2 regions of the Paenibacillus sp. GYB006 genome follow, and region 1 is predicted to be linked to the other one. Evidence: riboswitches for the same ligand, from Rfam matches in the RefSeq annotation. Region 1 holds a riboswitch; the other holds the start of a gene.
What was found. A riboswitch is a leader RNA that binds a small molecule or an ion and turns the genes downstream of it on or off. The one in region 1 is predicted to bind cobalamin.
Positions count from the first base shown of each region.

Region 2: linked by a shared signal. The riboswitch ahead of PV403_RS01085 (ABC transporter substrate-binding protein) and the one ahead of metE (5-methyltetrahydropteroyltriglutamate--homocysteine S-methyltransferase) in region 1 are both predicted to bind cobalamin.

Region 1 covers NZ_JARBDA010000001.1:59,159-67,114, forward strand. The annotation lists gene PV403_RS00290 (5'-nucleotidase C-terminal domain-containing protein) at 1-147, opposite strand, end outside; gene PV403_RS00295 (VOC family protein) at 347-787, shown strand; gene PV403_RS00300 (deoxyguanosinetriphosphate triphosphohydrolase family protein) at 1,155-2,567, shown strand; cobalamin riboswitch at 2,651-2,852, shown strand; gene metE (5-methyltetrahydropteroyltriglutamate--homocysteine S-methyltransferase) at 3,097-5,394, shown strand; gene PV403_RS00310 (MsnO8 family LLM class oxidoreductase) at 5,589-6,539, shown strand; gene PV403_RS00315 (hypothetical protein) at 6,664-7,092, shown strand; gene PV403_RS00320 (glycosyltransferase WbsX family protein) at 7,119-7,956, opposite strand, start outside.
Region 2 covers NZ_JARBDA010000001.1:223,387-231,342, reverse strand. The annotation lists gene PV403_RS01090 (FecCD family ABC transporter permease) at 1-880, opposite strand, end outside; gene PV403_RS01085 (ABC transporter substrate-binding protein) at 877-1,875, opposite strand; cobalamin riboswitch at 2,038-2,250, opposite strand; gene PV403_RS01080 (histidine phosphatase family protein) at 2,508-3,170, opposite strand; gene cbiB (adenosylcobinamide-phosphate synthase CbiB) at 3,164-4,141, opposite strand; gene PV403_RS01070 (adenosylcobinamide amidohydrolase) at 4,144-4,908, opposite strand; gene cobD (threonine-phosphate decarboxylase CobD) at 4,908-5,999, opposite strand; gene PV403_RS01060 (lipoate--protein ligase) at 6,214-7,215, shown strand; gene PV403_RS01055 (Cof-type HAD-IIB family hydrolase) at 7,275-7,956, shown strand, end outside.

The sequences.
Region 1 (7,956 bases):
TGTATGTAGGATGGTGATGTGAGTTCCTTTTTGCTCAGAAGTGGAAGCCGTGCCTGCTAATTCTACCGCTGCATTAGCGAAACTCACTGAACTGAAAAATAATGCGGAAACGGCAATCGTCGATAATGTCTTTTTCCATTTAAACATATAAGTTTCAACCCTCCCAATTTTTATCTCATGCACATTTTACCAAATAACTATGAAGAATAGTTCATTTTTTTAATCATTTCCTTGAACAGATGGAAGGTTACACCATAAAAGATATGAAGTAGAATAGATATAGTATGGTCTGTTTTGCGTACGAATTAACGTAAAGCTTTTATTTTCATGGGAGGAGGAATTACAAATGATTAGAGGATTGTTTGAAACACATCTAGATGTAGTGGATCTGGCACGCTCTGCTGCATTTTATGAAGATCAGGTTGGACTAGAACTCGCCCATACTGATAGCCGGGGTGCCCGGTTTTACTGGATTGGCGGAAAAGGAAATGCCATGCTTGGTTTATGGAAGAAGGAACCGCATGAAATATCCAGGCAGCATTTCGCTTTTGAAGTACCACTGTCTGAATTTACAGAGACAATAGACACGCTCGCTCAAAAAGGAGTGCTTCTCGATAATTTTGTCGGTGACAAAACCGGCAGACCCTACGTTTTTGGATGGATGCCTGCTGTCTCTATGTTTGCAGAAGACCCGGATGGTCATTTAATCGAGTGGTTGTCCATGCTTCCTGGAGAAGCGAAGCCAGAACTTGGGGTGATTCCATGGGAAGACTGGGATAAATTATAATTTTTAAATACGGTATAAAAACTCTCATGAACATACAGATATAATAAATAAGAGCGCGCGTCCATTTTTTGAGACGGGTGCTTTTTTCAATATAGAAGTGAGCTCTGTAGTAATGCTGCCATAGGACAGCTCTTTTCAAGTTGCTAGCCGCGAAGATAACTCACTTATAAGTTAAACTTATATAATAGAAGAAACATGATTTTTTTCGAGAAATAAAATGTGGTTTTTAGTGATAAAACTGAAAAATTAAAAATATCTATGAAAATCTTCCACAAGGGATAGACGAGTGCAAATGATTTCAGTAGAGTGGGTAAAAAGAAAAGATAAACCAGTGGATTGGATGCCCTGAAATAACGGAGGAAATCATATGGACAAATTACGTGAACACAGACAATATGCAGAAATAGATAAACTCGAAGGTTCGCGGGCTACTTACGAAAGAGACTATTCCCGCTTAATTCATTCACCGACGTTTCGCCGGTTACAGGGGAAATCCCAGGTGTTCGGTGCAGGCACAGGTGACTATTATCGCACAAGGCTTACTCATTCACTTGAGGTGGCGCAGATTGCAAGGGAAGCGGCCCGAAGTCTGCTGCGAAAATATCCCGATGCGGAGCTTGGCAGGGCAGATAACCCAGGGCTCGTTATTGACCCTGAAGTCGTAGAATGTGCTTCCATTGCTCATGATTTTGGCCATCCGCCCTTTGGGCATAAAGGAGAAGAAGTTCTCGATAACATTTTGACGAACCTGGTTCAGGAGAAAACGCAGTCCATTGTGGATGTAAATAAAACAGGCAAGGCATCACCAAACCAAGTGCAAAAAGTAACCGAAGCCATGCGCAGAAAGTATGAACATTTTGAAGGAAATGCACACAATTTTAGGCTCATGATGTTCCTTGAAAAGCGAGAAAACATAGATGGACTAAATCTGTCGGATGCGGTGCTTCTCGGAGTGAATAAATACCCTTATCCCGGCACAGAGAACAAGAAGGGGATGTACCAACATGAGTGGCAATACATCAGCGATATTCGCAGCGAGTGGAAAATTCCGAAAGGGCAAAAGACACTAGAAGCCCAGCTTATGGACCTCTGTGATGATATTGCTTACTCAGCTCATGATTTAGAAGATGGCATTAAGGCAGGGAAAATCGAAGTTCACGAACACTTTTTGCATGACCCGCACATTAAACGGCTTATTGTTGATAAGATCATGACGCTCGATGATGCATTCTGGTTGGGGTGGACGAAAGAAGCCATTGAACCAAAGGTAGAAGAGGTACTGAATAGTTTTCTCCGCATTTGGGAAGAGAAGATCCCTGGCTGTGACCATGATTTTTCTCGTACCCGCCGGGAAGTAAAAGCGTATTGGGTGAGTTTGTTTGTCAGTTCCTTGGGGATTATTGATACCGGAGACTGGAAAAAGGTTACTTTTGTCAAGGAAGGGAAAGAGGATCTTGATCTGCTCCGTACAGTGAGTGTGCTCAAAAGTTTCGCATGGGTAACGATGATCAAAGATCTTAGAGTTCAGCGTCTGCAAAAAAGAAGTGAATGGATTCTCCGGCGTTTATGGTATGCATTTAACGATCCCGCGACTTCAAAATCGATCATTCCTTCGGATTGGCTGCAAAGGTATGAAAAAGACCAGGCTCGCCCTAATCCAATATGGACGTGGGAACACATGATTATAGACTATATCGCGGGGATGACGGATGCCTTCGCTGAGAAAATATACAATGAATTATATGGTCTAAAAGTTGGCTCAATCTATGATCTTGATTAAATAATATTAAAAAGCACTATTCATAGAGATATACTTGGTGTATATTGGATACAACCTCCATTTATGAAAAATAGAGGGACGAACTAAATATAACGGAAACAGGTGTACGGTGCTAGATGCAGCCGTACTTAATAGGGAAGACCGGTGAGATACCGGCGCGGTCCCGCCACTGTAACAGAGATGTAGCTTGCCATATGCCACTGGTTCATGAGGTGAACTGGGAAGGCGCATAGCTTATGGATCTTCCTCTGGAGCCAGGAGACCTGCCTGTTTTGACAACACTGCTGTACCTACGGGAGATAGGAAGGTGTTAAGATGGCTACCTGTCTGATCAAGAACAAGGGGCGTCTTTACCCTAGGTAAGTAAGGAAACAGCAACGTTTTACGTTACAAATGTAGACATCCGAGTTCTGCATTTCGTAAATAAAGACGGAACCGTTCTCTAGGTGAAGACGTCTCTTTTTGCCATTCGTAACCCAACCGAAGATGAACCAAGTTATTCATATTATACCTATACGGAGGTAAGGAAATGAGTCAATGGATCAGTAGTAATCTAGGGTATCCGAGAATTGGTGCCAATCGTGAATGGAAGAAAGCACTCGAATCTTTTTGGGCAGGGAAAGTAAGTGAATCTGATTTTCTTGCAGAATTAAAAGGAATTCGTCTTGGACATTTGCGACTTCAACAAGAGAAAGGAATCGATCTGATTCCAGTAGGCGATTTCTCACTTTATGATCATGTCCTTGATACAAGTACAATGTTTGGCATTGTTCCAAAGCGTTATGGGTACGAAGGTGGAGAGGTATCTTTGGATACTTATTACGCAATGGCTCGCGGTAACGATCAGGCAGCCGCTTCCGAGATGACAAAATGGTTCAATACCAATTATCACTATATCGTTCCTGAACTCGCTGATGCGAATCCTTCACTAACAGTGAATCGTCCACTTCATGCTTATTTGGAAGCAAAACAGGAACTCGGCATTGAAGGAAAACCAGTTCTTCTTGGACTTTATACTTTTCTTAAATTATCAAAAGGGTATGCGGAGACTGAACTTCCTTCCCTTGTAGAACGTTTCCTTCCGCTGTATTGTGAAGTGCTTTCTGAACTGCAGCAAGCGGGAGTAGAATGGGTACAAATCGATGAGCCTAGCCTCGTTACTGATATTCCAGCAGAAGATTGGAAACAAATTGGGCGTATTTATGAAGAACTGAACAAGGTAACGCCTGAGCTTAAGATCATTTTACAGACGTATTTCGAAGCAGTAGGGGATTATGAGAAAGTGGTAAGTCTGCCTGTTCAAGGCATTGGTCTGGATCTTGTTCACGGTGGGGAAGCGAATCTTGTACATATTCGTGAGTATGGATTCCCAGAGGATAAAGTTCTTGCTGCAGGTCTGATTGATGGTCGTAATATATGGAGAAGTGATCTGACGGAGCGCATTCAGGTGATAAAAGAGCTCAGTAAGACTGTATCCCCAGATCGATTGATCATTCAACCATCCAGCAGTTTGCTTCATACACCGGTATCTCTTGCAAAAGAAGATGCGCTGCTACCTGTTTTGCGTAATTCGTTAGCTTTTGCAGAAGAGAAATTGGATGAAATTCAGCTGCTGGTGAAATGGGCGGCAGAAGATGAGAATGTCATTCAAGAAGCTTTGGCTGAGAACCGCAAGGCACTCACTGAACTGAACACATCCGTATTCCGCAGTAACGGTACGGTAAGAGAAGCCGTAAATAATCTGGATGAATCTTCATTCGTGAGAAAATCTGATTTTTCAACAAGACATGCTGCTCAGCAAAAGAGATTTAATCTTCCTATTCTCCCTACAACGACAATCGGAAGTTTCCCGCAAACTGCTGAAGTTCGTAAGGCGAGAAGACAATGGAGAAATGGACAACTGGACAACCAGCAGTATGAAGCTTTTGTAGATGAGCAGACGAAGGAATGGATCGACATTCAAGAAGAACTGGGCCTTGATGTGCTGGTTCATGGTGAATTTGAACGGACAGACATGGTTGAGTTTTTCGGAGAAAAATTGGGTGGATTTGCCTTTACTGCAGGAGGCTGGGTTCAGTCTTATGGTTCACGCTGTGTGAAGCCGCCGATTATTTTTGGAGATGTGGTATACCAAGAGCCAATGACACTGAGAGAAACAGTATACGCTCAGTCCCTTACGAAAAAACCGGTAAAAGGGATGTTAACGGGTCCAGTGACGATTCTGAATTGGTCGTTTGTTCGTACAGACATTCCGCGCAGTGAAGTTGCTTATCAGATTGGACTTGCACTTCGTGAAGAAGTTGAAGCACTCGAGTCCGCTGGCATTGAGATGATTCAAGTGGATGAGCCGGCACTTCGTGAAGGACTTCCGCTGAAGAAAGCGGATCATGAATCTTACCTGACGGATTCCGTAAAAGCATTTAAATTATCGACTTCATCCGTTAACGATACAACGCAAATTCATACGCATATGTGTTATTGCGAGTTCCATGATGTTATTGATTCAATCGAGGCGATGGACGCGGATGTTATTTCTCTGGAAACTTCCCGCAGCCACGGGGAATTAATTGAGAACTTTAAAACACAGACGTATGACAAAGGAATTGGTCTTGGCGTTTACGATATTCACAGTCCTCGTGTCCCTTCCGTAGAAGAGATGAAAGAGGTTGTCGTATCGGCGCTGGATGTGCTTGATCCGGAACTGTTCTGGATTAACCCGGATTGTGGTCTAAAAACAAGAGGAAAAGAAGAAACCGTAGCAGCTCTTCGCAACATGGTAGCAGCTGCTGGAGAAGCACGGAACGAAATTCAAGTCCCTTCCTTATAAAAAATGATCCTGGCCGTTTTGTCTCACCATATCGTGGTGAGGCAGACGGCTTTTTTTGATGCTCAGTCGTTTCGCTTCTTATAGGTGAAATTTGATTTTGTAGAAATGAGGTTGCTATACTAAATTAATTAATTGTTATTTTGTTTTAGGCAGGATGATAAGCAGAATTATGATAATCAGGGAGTTGAGAATATATGAACCAATTGGGTTCACCATCATTAGAATTAGGAATTTTAGATCTCGTTCCCAAATTAATGGATGTATCTGCCGAAGAGGCAATCCGCCAGTCTGTCCATCTTGCGATCAAAGGAGAAGAGTGGGGATATACAAGATACTGGACCTCAGAACATCATAATCTTCCAGGTACAGAATCCGCGAGTCCAGAAGTATTACTATCTCACATCGGAGCAAAAACCAATCGAATCAAACTTGGATCAGGAGCCGTACTGCTTCCTTATCATCATCCGATTCGGGTAGCAGAAAATTATCATATGCTGGCTTCACTCTATCCCGGACGTGTTGAGCTGGGAATCGGACGCGCTCCAGGGGGATCGGCACATTTATCGATGGCTCTTGCCGGCAATTATTTAGAGAAAGTAGCCAAATATCCTGAACTCATTAAACAGCTTCAAGATTTGCTTCACGGCAGATATAGTTTTGATGGGGAGCCGATTGTGGCTAAGCCAGTACCGGAGATTCCTCCTACTCTGTGGCTGTTAGGGACCAATGTGAAAAGCGCGGAGTATGCCGCCCAGTTTGGAACGGGTTATGTATTCGGTCAGTTTATGAGTGAGCAGGATGCTGCCGAGATGCTGCAAAAATATAGGGAGCAGTTTATCCCTTCCGAGAATCTTACGAAACCAAAAGCGAGTATTGCGGTCAATGTGATCTGTGCTCCTTCTGCAGATGAAGCCCTCTCTTGGAAAGAGGAAGCGCTCATCTTACACCGGAAAGCGACGGGCGGGATTGTAGAGGTGCCACCTTATCCCGTCATTATCGGAAATCCAAAAAAGGTCAAAGAAGAACTGCTCGCACTTGCTCATGAAACAGGTTGTAACGAGATCCTAATCTCTACCCGTGTGGCATCCTATGAACAACGTTTATTATCCTATGGATTGTTAGGGGAAGAAATGAGCAAAGGGTAATAGATTTTCACTCTCTTCCTATATTATTGATCTTTAATTTAAAAGATAGATAATTGTACTTTTGCTATAGAGCAAATCTCTTTTTATTACATAGAATAGAGTAATAAGGAAGGGAGTGAAGAGTATGGCGACATTTGATAATATCAGTGTAACGGGGGACGCAGCAATTAATAGACATCTGCAGGTCCTTGGAGGGACAACTTTACAAGATGTAAACTCCCAGAACCAAACGATTCAGCAGAGCCTTAATGTGAATGGCAGCCAAACCATTGCCGGACATCTGCAGGTAAATGGTAGTGCAACCGTTTTGCAACATTTGGGTGCAGGACAAAGCCTCAGTGCGAACGAGAATGTGGTAGCTGGATCCAAACTCATGTCTTTAGGGGTTCCCGCCGTGCCGCCCGTCAGCGCCGCTCCAAGTGGTGTTAATTTCTATGATGTAACGAACAGCGGTCAGCCTGGTTTGGTACTGAAAGGGACAGACGGGAACAACTATGTTCTATTTATTGATTTGTCTTCGGGTACACCAACCATCGGTATTCATCGGGTTTAAAGAATTAAGCGGAAAGGTTTGGTATATTACCTCTTTTTTGCATGATTTGCGTTTGCCTCCATGTACTTTTCATGACGTGTAACGGCTTCTTGAACGGCCTCCAAATAGGAAAAATGATGTTTTTTATCTGGTTCCAGATAAGTCCCCTCCGCCCATTCATTCCAAGCATTGATAAATAGAAACTCAGATTGATATATAGAAGCAGCTCGGTTCATCTGTTTCGTTAAATAATAGCTGAATTTCTCGGGAGTAGACCCGATACAGCTTTGTCCACGGGCTCCAATTCGAGGGGTGTTATCCCAATTGACATAGGCACCTGGGAAAATCGTTTCACCGCTTCGGTGCGGAGATCGGTTCAGTATCATTTCCCATACTCCGTCATAGTCAAATACGAGATGATCTCCATCCTTGGTGCTAATATAACTCCAAAGATTTGCATTATATCCATGAGCAAACGTATAATGCGGTTCAAATTCAATACTTGCTTCAAAACCAGACTGCGGGGGGATCTCGAATCCTCCTAATGTTCTTGCAAAATAGATACCTTCGAGCCCACTTCTTAGGGCAAGTTGATTCCAAAACCGAAGCATTTCTTCACAGCGGGGAATCGCGCCCGGGCGATAGATAACAAATAGAGGTTTATTCTGAACCCGGATATATCTCGGATCTTGAAATGCAGTCAGGAGTTCATCAAAATGCTCTGCCCAGTCGTTTTCATCGCCATAGTCTTGGGGCATGAGGATTTCATTATTTCCGCCATCCCATTTTCGTGTCCAAGGTTCATTAGCCCAGGATAGACAGAAAGGAAAATCCGGTTCCCCTGATTTCAGAACAGACTGGAACGGCTTTTCAAGCAGACGCTTT
Region 2 (7,956 bases), 160 kb from region 1:
ATAGAGGAATAATGAGACGGTAATCCGGTCCGACAAGGAGCCTGATGATATGAGGGACAACAAGCCCCACAAAACCAATCACACCCGCAACAGATACGGCCGCAGCCGTTAACAGCGTAGATACCAAGAGTACAGATACTTTGAGTAAGTCCACTCTGACCCCAAGGTGTGCTGCTTGTCTTTCTCCTAGGGCCAACAAATTAAGTGATCTGCCTCTGCTCCATAGATAGATTAACCCAAGCCCTACATAAGGGAAAAGGATGGCCGTGTAAGACCATCCCCGCAAACTAAGGCTTCCCATCGTCCAGAACAAAATTTGATTCACCGTATCCTTTGACATGGCGGTCAGAAAAGAAACAACGGCTCCTAAAAAAGCATTCATCACAACACCGGACAAAATCAAATTGTTTGTCGGTATTTTTCCGCCTTCTCTAGCCAGCATCAAAACACCCCATAGTGTAATGACACCTGTTGTAAAAGCAACGAGCGGCAGCATCCATTCGCCAAGCCAAGCATACTCTAGACCCAAATAAATGATGAGTGCTGCTCCAACAGAAGCACCCGCCGATACCCCAAGCGTATAAGGATCTGCCAGTGGGTTACGAAGTACACCCTGAAATCCTGCGCCAGCAACAGCCAGCGCTGCACCAACCAGGATACCAAGCAGCACTCGCGGTAAACGTACCTTCATAATGATCTGTTCAGACGATGTATTCCATACGGGTTCAATGAACCCATCCATCCCCGGAATATGATTCATAAGAATCCCTGCGATATGACGAATCGGAAGATGTACTGACCCGATCGCAAGACATAGCAGCAGGGTCAGTACAAGCAGGATGATTCCTATCAATCCATATCCTGCTAGTTTCTTTTTCATTGGAACAGATCCGGGTAGACTGCTTTCGCTACTTCTTTCAATCCTTCCGTTACACGTGGACCTGGGCGGCTAAGCAGATTAGCATTAATCGAGATCACTTGTTCATTCTTAATTGCCGTAATCTCATTCCAGCCATCCCTAGCTTTAATGATCTCATCGAGTGTTTTGTCATTGTCTACCACATCGCTTGCGTACAGAATGACATCTGGGTTTACAGCAATGATATTTTCCTCACTGATTTCATACCAGCCTTCTGCATCTCCAGCCACATTCACTCCGCCTGCAAGGGTAATGACTTCATCCATAAATTCACCTTTACCTACAGTCCAGCCTGGAGAAAATTCGACATATACTTGTTTTTTCTGATCATCCGAAAGGGATGCTACTTTATCTTGTACTTCTTTCACATCTGCTTTCATTTTTGCGATGACCTCTTGCGCTTGTTCTTGATGATTTGTAATTTGTCCGTATACTTCAATATTTTTCATAACATCTTCGATTGTTTTGGGATCTGTTTTGAAAATAACGATACCGAGATCACGCAGTTTCTGCACTGCTGCCTCATCCATCGAAATACCTGTGAAGACAATATCCGGCTCAGCAGCGATGATTGCTTCTGCATTAGGTGTATACAGGCTGCCCATCTTCGGCTTGTCCTTTACCTGCTCTGGATAATCGTCATAGTCGGATACCCCAACGATTTGCTCGTCCAGTCCGATCGCATAAAGCGATTCTGTCTCTGCTGGAGATACAGACACGATCTTTTCAGGTGCCTTTTCAAAAGTAAACGACTCTCCCGTGGCATCCGTGATTGTCAGAGGATATACCGTCTCGAGACTAGCCTCTTCTTGGTTATCTGTTGCTGCGGTACCTTGATCTGTTGTCTGACCTGCTCCTTGTCCTTCTGTTGCTGTCCCGTTACCACATGCCGCCAGCATAATTGCAAGCATGAGTGACATTAAAATTGATAAAAAACGTCCATTCATTTTTTTCATTCTTCTCTCCCTCTCTTTATAAGTGAAGCCAACGATCTTATCAGGTATGAACACCAAACAACCCTGCTCCTATCATAAGAACAAGGTTACGTCTCGCAGCTGCTCCCTCTAATAGAAAGGCACAACAAATATGCAAAACGTATCCTTTCCTCGAAGGATTACACGTTTACCAAAGGCAAGGCAGGTCTCCTGACTATCCAAGTTTAAAGTAACAGCTTGCTCCCTTCCCATTTTCGCTATAGACGAAAACAGTGGATTAATAGCAGCTGTCCCTGGTATACAGTGGCGGGACCGTGCCGGATTTGCACCGGCTTCCCTTTTAACCAAAAGAATGTAGTGCCTTTATTCTTCTGGACCTTGCTCAGTATGATCGACTTTTCATATGTATTCACATGAAGTCTTTATGTACTTAGATGTTCATTTCAATTCGTATCAGGTCTTCACATCTTTTGCCATTATAGGGGAAAGCGGAATTTTCGACAACCAATCTTTCCCTTTATATTCCAAAAAAATCTATTTTAAGTGTAAGAGAATCAATTTCATAATACCTTTAGTAGCTTCAATCAGGACGATAGATAGATCAAAACGCTTCTATTTGTCTATATATCGTTTTAATGAGTTATGAAATTGATTCAAAAATCCAGTTTCTGTGCCGAAAGTTCTCCGCCTGACAAAGTAAATCGAAGCACGAGACATTCCCCTGGGCGAGGCATAAACGTATTAAATTCTGTTTCAGCAAGCCATGTGGCAGCCCATTGCCTGATCACTCCGCCATGAGTTACCACAAGCATCTTAGGTACTTCGTTATGATCTCCCCTATCCTGATGGGTACTCCGTCTAGTCTCATATAAATAAGGTCTGATTCGTTCTTCCACAAACTCCACTATTCTTTCGGAAAAGTGGGAAAACGTCTCTGCTCCCGGCGGAGTCACACCGAGAGGATCATCAATCCACTGACGATAATTCGGATCATACTGCAGCATCTCATACGTCTGTCCTTCATATTCTCCAAAGTGATACTCCCTGAGCCTTGCGTCCAGCACGGCTGTATGAGCCCGTTCGGGGACAATCATATCCAGTGTCTCTATGCATCGGACAAGATCACTTCCATAGATTTGATCAAACTGAATTTGTCCAAGGGATGCGCGGAGTCCCGCAAGATCCTCCTTCGCTTCAGGAAGCAGCGGAATATCGGTGTGTCCCAAATATCTTTTTTGCTGATTCCAAAGTGTTCGTCCATGCCGGACTAAATAAACATCGACAGAAGACATATTTTCATGAGACGTATTCACCACAGCCAACCGACTCCTGTAATCGACATCAGCCATAATAAAACCACCAGGATGACTACGAATAGACTTGATGATATATACATCATCGCAATCGTTGTCCGAATATGGCTCGCTTCCATCTCATGGTATGGAACCCCCATATAAGCACGGAACGAACGAACACCATGGTAGACGTTATATCCTCCAAGCCGGATCCCAAGTGCACCGGCAACTGCGGATTCCGGATACCCGCCGTTTGGACTTGGGTGCTTGCGGGCATCCCGCTTCACTGTGCGCACACTATTTTTCACATGAAGACCTAATACCCCAGCGGAAGCAAATAGCAGAAGAGCTGTGATCCGCGCTGGGATGAAGTTTGCAATATCATCCAGTCTGGCAGAGGCCATACCCAGCGATTTATATTTTTCGTTTTTATAGCCGACCATGGAGTCAAGTGTGTTTACCGCGCGATAAGCCATCGCAAGAGGTGCTCCGCCTAGGAAAGCGAAAAACAGCGGTGATATAATCGCATCTACAATATTTTCGGCTACCGTTTCAACGGTTCCCCTTACTACTTCAGAGGATTCTAACTGTTTTGTGTCTCGGCCTACAATCATACCGAGTGCAACTCTTGCTTCCGGCAATTTGCCGGCCCTAAGATGTTTATATACTTCTATACCTGCATCTCGTAGTCCCTTCGTCGCGATCGTTGTCGCAATCAGCAGAATTTCACCCGCTATAGCAAGCGCAGGATGGATAAAGAATAGGAACTTTAACAGCGCCCAAGTCAGAACAAACGCACCAGTAACAATCAATATGGGAAAAAGAAACCCTGCATAACGCAGTCCTCGCTGCGTTGTCACTTTTTTGCGAATCATTTTCTCAAGGCCGCTAATTGCCTTCCCCATAGCAATAACCGGATGAGGAATCCACCGCGGGTCACCGATGATGAGGTCAAGCGTATAAGCAGCTAGAATAATCCAAGCTCCCATCATGATCATTGCCTCCTCTCTGCTGTATAACCTGAAGCACATAAACTCTCGGTAACGGACTGATAGACGATCCGTCCAATACGATCGCCGAGTCTAGTTGCCGTACCCGCATAAGCATGCGTTAGACTCGCCTCTGTTCCATCCGCAGCAAGTCCGCTGGCTCCAATAACGATGGCGTCGGTTGTGGTTCCCGTAGCAGATCGTCCATTCTCTGCATCTCTTACACCTAAATCCTGGAGAGCGGCAACTTTGGCTTCAACTGCCGTTTGCACTGCGTTCACAAGCGCATATGGTGTTAATTTACCGGCAATGAACAGCATGATATTAATCGTGCCCGGCGTATAGCCAGCATTAAATACCGTCCGCGGAGAACCTGCTCTTGCTCCATTCGATACTCCTGCGGTGGTACAGCATAATAAAACCGCTCCATCGGTCTCGTCTTCCAGAATAGAAGCATGTTCTAATTTCACTGCGGTTAACAAACCTGCCGTCTGATGAGCTGGATGCCCCCATTTTTCAAGCAGTTCTTGAATGTCTCTCACAGGGTCACTTGAATCATAATGACGATCCACGTATATATTTACAGCACGGTCGAGACGAGTCATCCCCCCTCCATGAATGCTGCTGGAGATCGTATCCAGCATATGAGGAGACTCTAGAAGCAGATGCCGTTCATATCGGGAAATGGTTAACCCTGGCCATTGCCTGGATGAATACACGATCGGTAAATCTTTTGATTCAGAATCTGTATGTAAGAATGGCGTCGCCATTACTTTGCTCCCTCCATGACTTGCCCAAATGTTTCTAAAAACTGTGTATTTTGCTCCGTACCCTTAACCGCAATACGAAAAGCGTGCTCAGTTAGCCCTGAGTACATCGCACAGCTGCGAATCAGAATCCCTTGTCGTCCCATTGCTTCCTGCAGGGAACCCGCAGTCCATGGGGCTCTTGCCTCAGCCAGCAGATAATTCGCTTCTCCTGGATACACAGTAAACCCATATTTTCTAAGACCCTCTGCAAGCCTTTTTCTCTCTGCTGTAATCAGCGATATCGTATTCTGTTCGTAGGAAGAGCCTGCCTGAAGACAAGCTTCCCCTGCAAGCAGGGCAAGACCATTCACGCTCCAGGTTACTTGCTTCTGCGTCATAGAACGAATAAGGTCAGGACTTGCGAGCGCATAACCAAGCCGCAGTCCAGGAATAGCATAAAATTTCGTCATTGAACGAATGATGATGACTTCTGGATATTTTTCTAAGGAAGGTGCGATTGAATTACGCTCTTCCTCCGGAATAAAGTCAATAAAGGCTTCATCGATAACCAGCTTTGTTTTGGTTAGTTGCGCCTTATTCGCCAGCGTCACAAGGTCCGACAGCGAATACTGAACCCCATTTGGATTATTTGGCTGACCAATAAATAGAACCTGCACCCTCTCCATCAGTGCTGCAATGTCGTTTACATCTGCTCGGTATCCATTCTCCTGCAGGCCATACACAGAATCGACTTTGGCACCAAACTGCAGAGCAAGTGAGCGATATTCAGAGAAACCCGGCTCAATCGTTCCAACTGTCTTCGGTGACAATGCCATAAGTAAAAGAGCCATACATTCCGCCGCGCCATTTCCAATAAGAATGTACTCTTCTTCAAGCTTTACTTGTGCAGATAATCTCCGTTTCAGCGCCCGGTGTCCCGGATCGGGGTAACGAACTATTGCTTTCCAGCCCTGTTTCAATGCTTCTATTACTTCCTCCGGTGGTCCAAGGGGATTAATATTTGCACTATAATCAAGAAAATCAGCAGCCTTCTTTCCGTACTTAAGCGCTGCCGTTTCTACGTCCCCGCCATGTCCATAGATTTCAATCAAAGGCATGTCCTTCCTTTCTTTGCTGCATCATAGCATCACGTACCCATTATGATGGCAGAATTTAGACAGCGTCAATGGGATTTCCCTTTTGTATCGTTTGCGTTATTGGTTTACAATAAGAGGTGAGTCTCTTTGTTTTCATCAGAATTGTTCGGGGCATGCCCCGCTTATGATTCTTGCTTACATATTTTATAAGGTATCGGAGGAAATCACCATGTTGTTTATTGACAATCAAGGCATTACAGATCCCCGGATTAACCTCGCTATCGAGGAATATGCCCTTAAACACTTGTCTTTGGACGAGAGTTACTTGCTGTTTTATATCAACGCTCCCTCTATTATCATTGGGAAACATCAGAACACTATTGAAGAAATTAACCAGGAGTATGTACAGCAGAATGGAATCACTGTTGTGCGCAGACTTTCTGGCGGCGGTGCCGTATACCATGATTTAGGCAATCTTAACTTCAGCTTTATTACAAAAGATGACGGTAATTCATTCCACAACTTCCGTAAGTTCACCCAGCCTGTTGTTGAAGCACTCCACCAACTGGGAGTAAACGCAGAACTTACGGGACGTAATGATCTTCAAGTCGGTGAACAAAAAATTTCAGGTAATGCCCAGTTTGCAACTCGCGGCCGGATGTTCAGCCATGGTACGCTCATGTTCGATCTGAACCTCGAGGATGTACAAGCTTCATTAAAAGTGAATCCCGAGAAGTTCAAATCGAAGAGCACCAAATCCGTACGCAGCCGTGTAACGAATATTCGCTCTTTAATGGATAAAGACATGACTATTGTGGAATTCCGCGAAGAACTTCTTCGTCATATCTTTGGCATGGAAGCCAGTGAAGTTCCTCAGTATCATCTGACAGAAGAAGATTGGAAGAAGATCCATGAAATTTCCAAAGAACGTTATCAGAACTGGGATTGGAACTATGGACAGTCACCGGAAAGTAACGTAAAACACTCGAAGAAATTCCCGGTCGGTATTATCGATCTTCGTATGAATATCAAAGAAGGCCGAATCGAAGATATTAAAATCTATGGTGATTTCTTTGGTGTAGGAGATGTCGCTGATATTGAGAACTTGCTTCGCGGCAAACGTTATGAGGATGCGGAAGTTAGAGAAGCACTCAAAGACGTTGATGTGAAACATTATTTTGGCAATCTTGAGATCGAAGACTTTATCGGTCTTGTCTTTCTTGAAGAGTAGCATTACCCTTTAAAGTTATAACGCACTAATCATAGAACAAGATATAGAGGAGAGAAACCATGACTTACAAACTAATCGCGATTGATATTGATGACACTTTGATTAACGACGACAAAGAAGTAACCCCTGCAACACAAAGTGCACTCGAAGCAGCTGTAGCCAAAGATGTAGTCGTAACCCTTGCAACCGGACGTGCTTATGCTTCTGCTCAAGCGATTGCTAGACAAACTGGACTCAACGTTCCCATCATTACGTATCAAGGTGCACTCATCAAGAACCTGATGGATGAAGAAGTTCTTTATGAACGTTATGTTCCCCAAGATGCAGCTCGCAAGCTTTACGAGTTCTGCCTTGAACGGAATCTGCACCTCCAGACTTATATTGACGACAAGCTGTACTCCCGTGAAGAGAATGAGAAACTGATCGACTACTGCAAGCTGAACAAGACTCCTTATTATATTGAACCTGATTTCATGAAAATGATTGAGCAGCCTGCACCGAAACTGCTCATTATCGATACACCGGAACTGTTGGACGAAATCGCACCACAGCTTCGTGAGCTGCTCGGCAGTGAGGTCCATATTACCAAATCCAAACCGCATTTCCTTGAAATCATGCATCATGAAGGTACCAAAGGCCATGCGCTGACTTTCCTTTCGAACCATTTCGGAGTGGATCTTAAAGATACCATTGCCGTGGGTGATTCCTGGAATGACCATGAAATGCTCGAAGCTGCCGGTC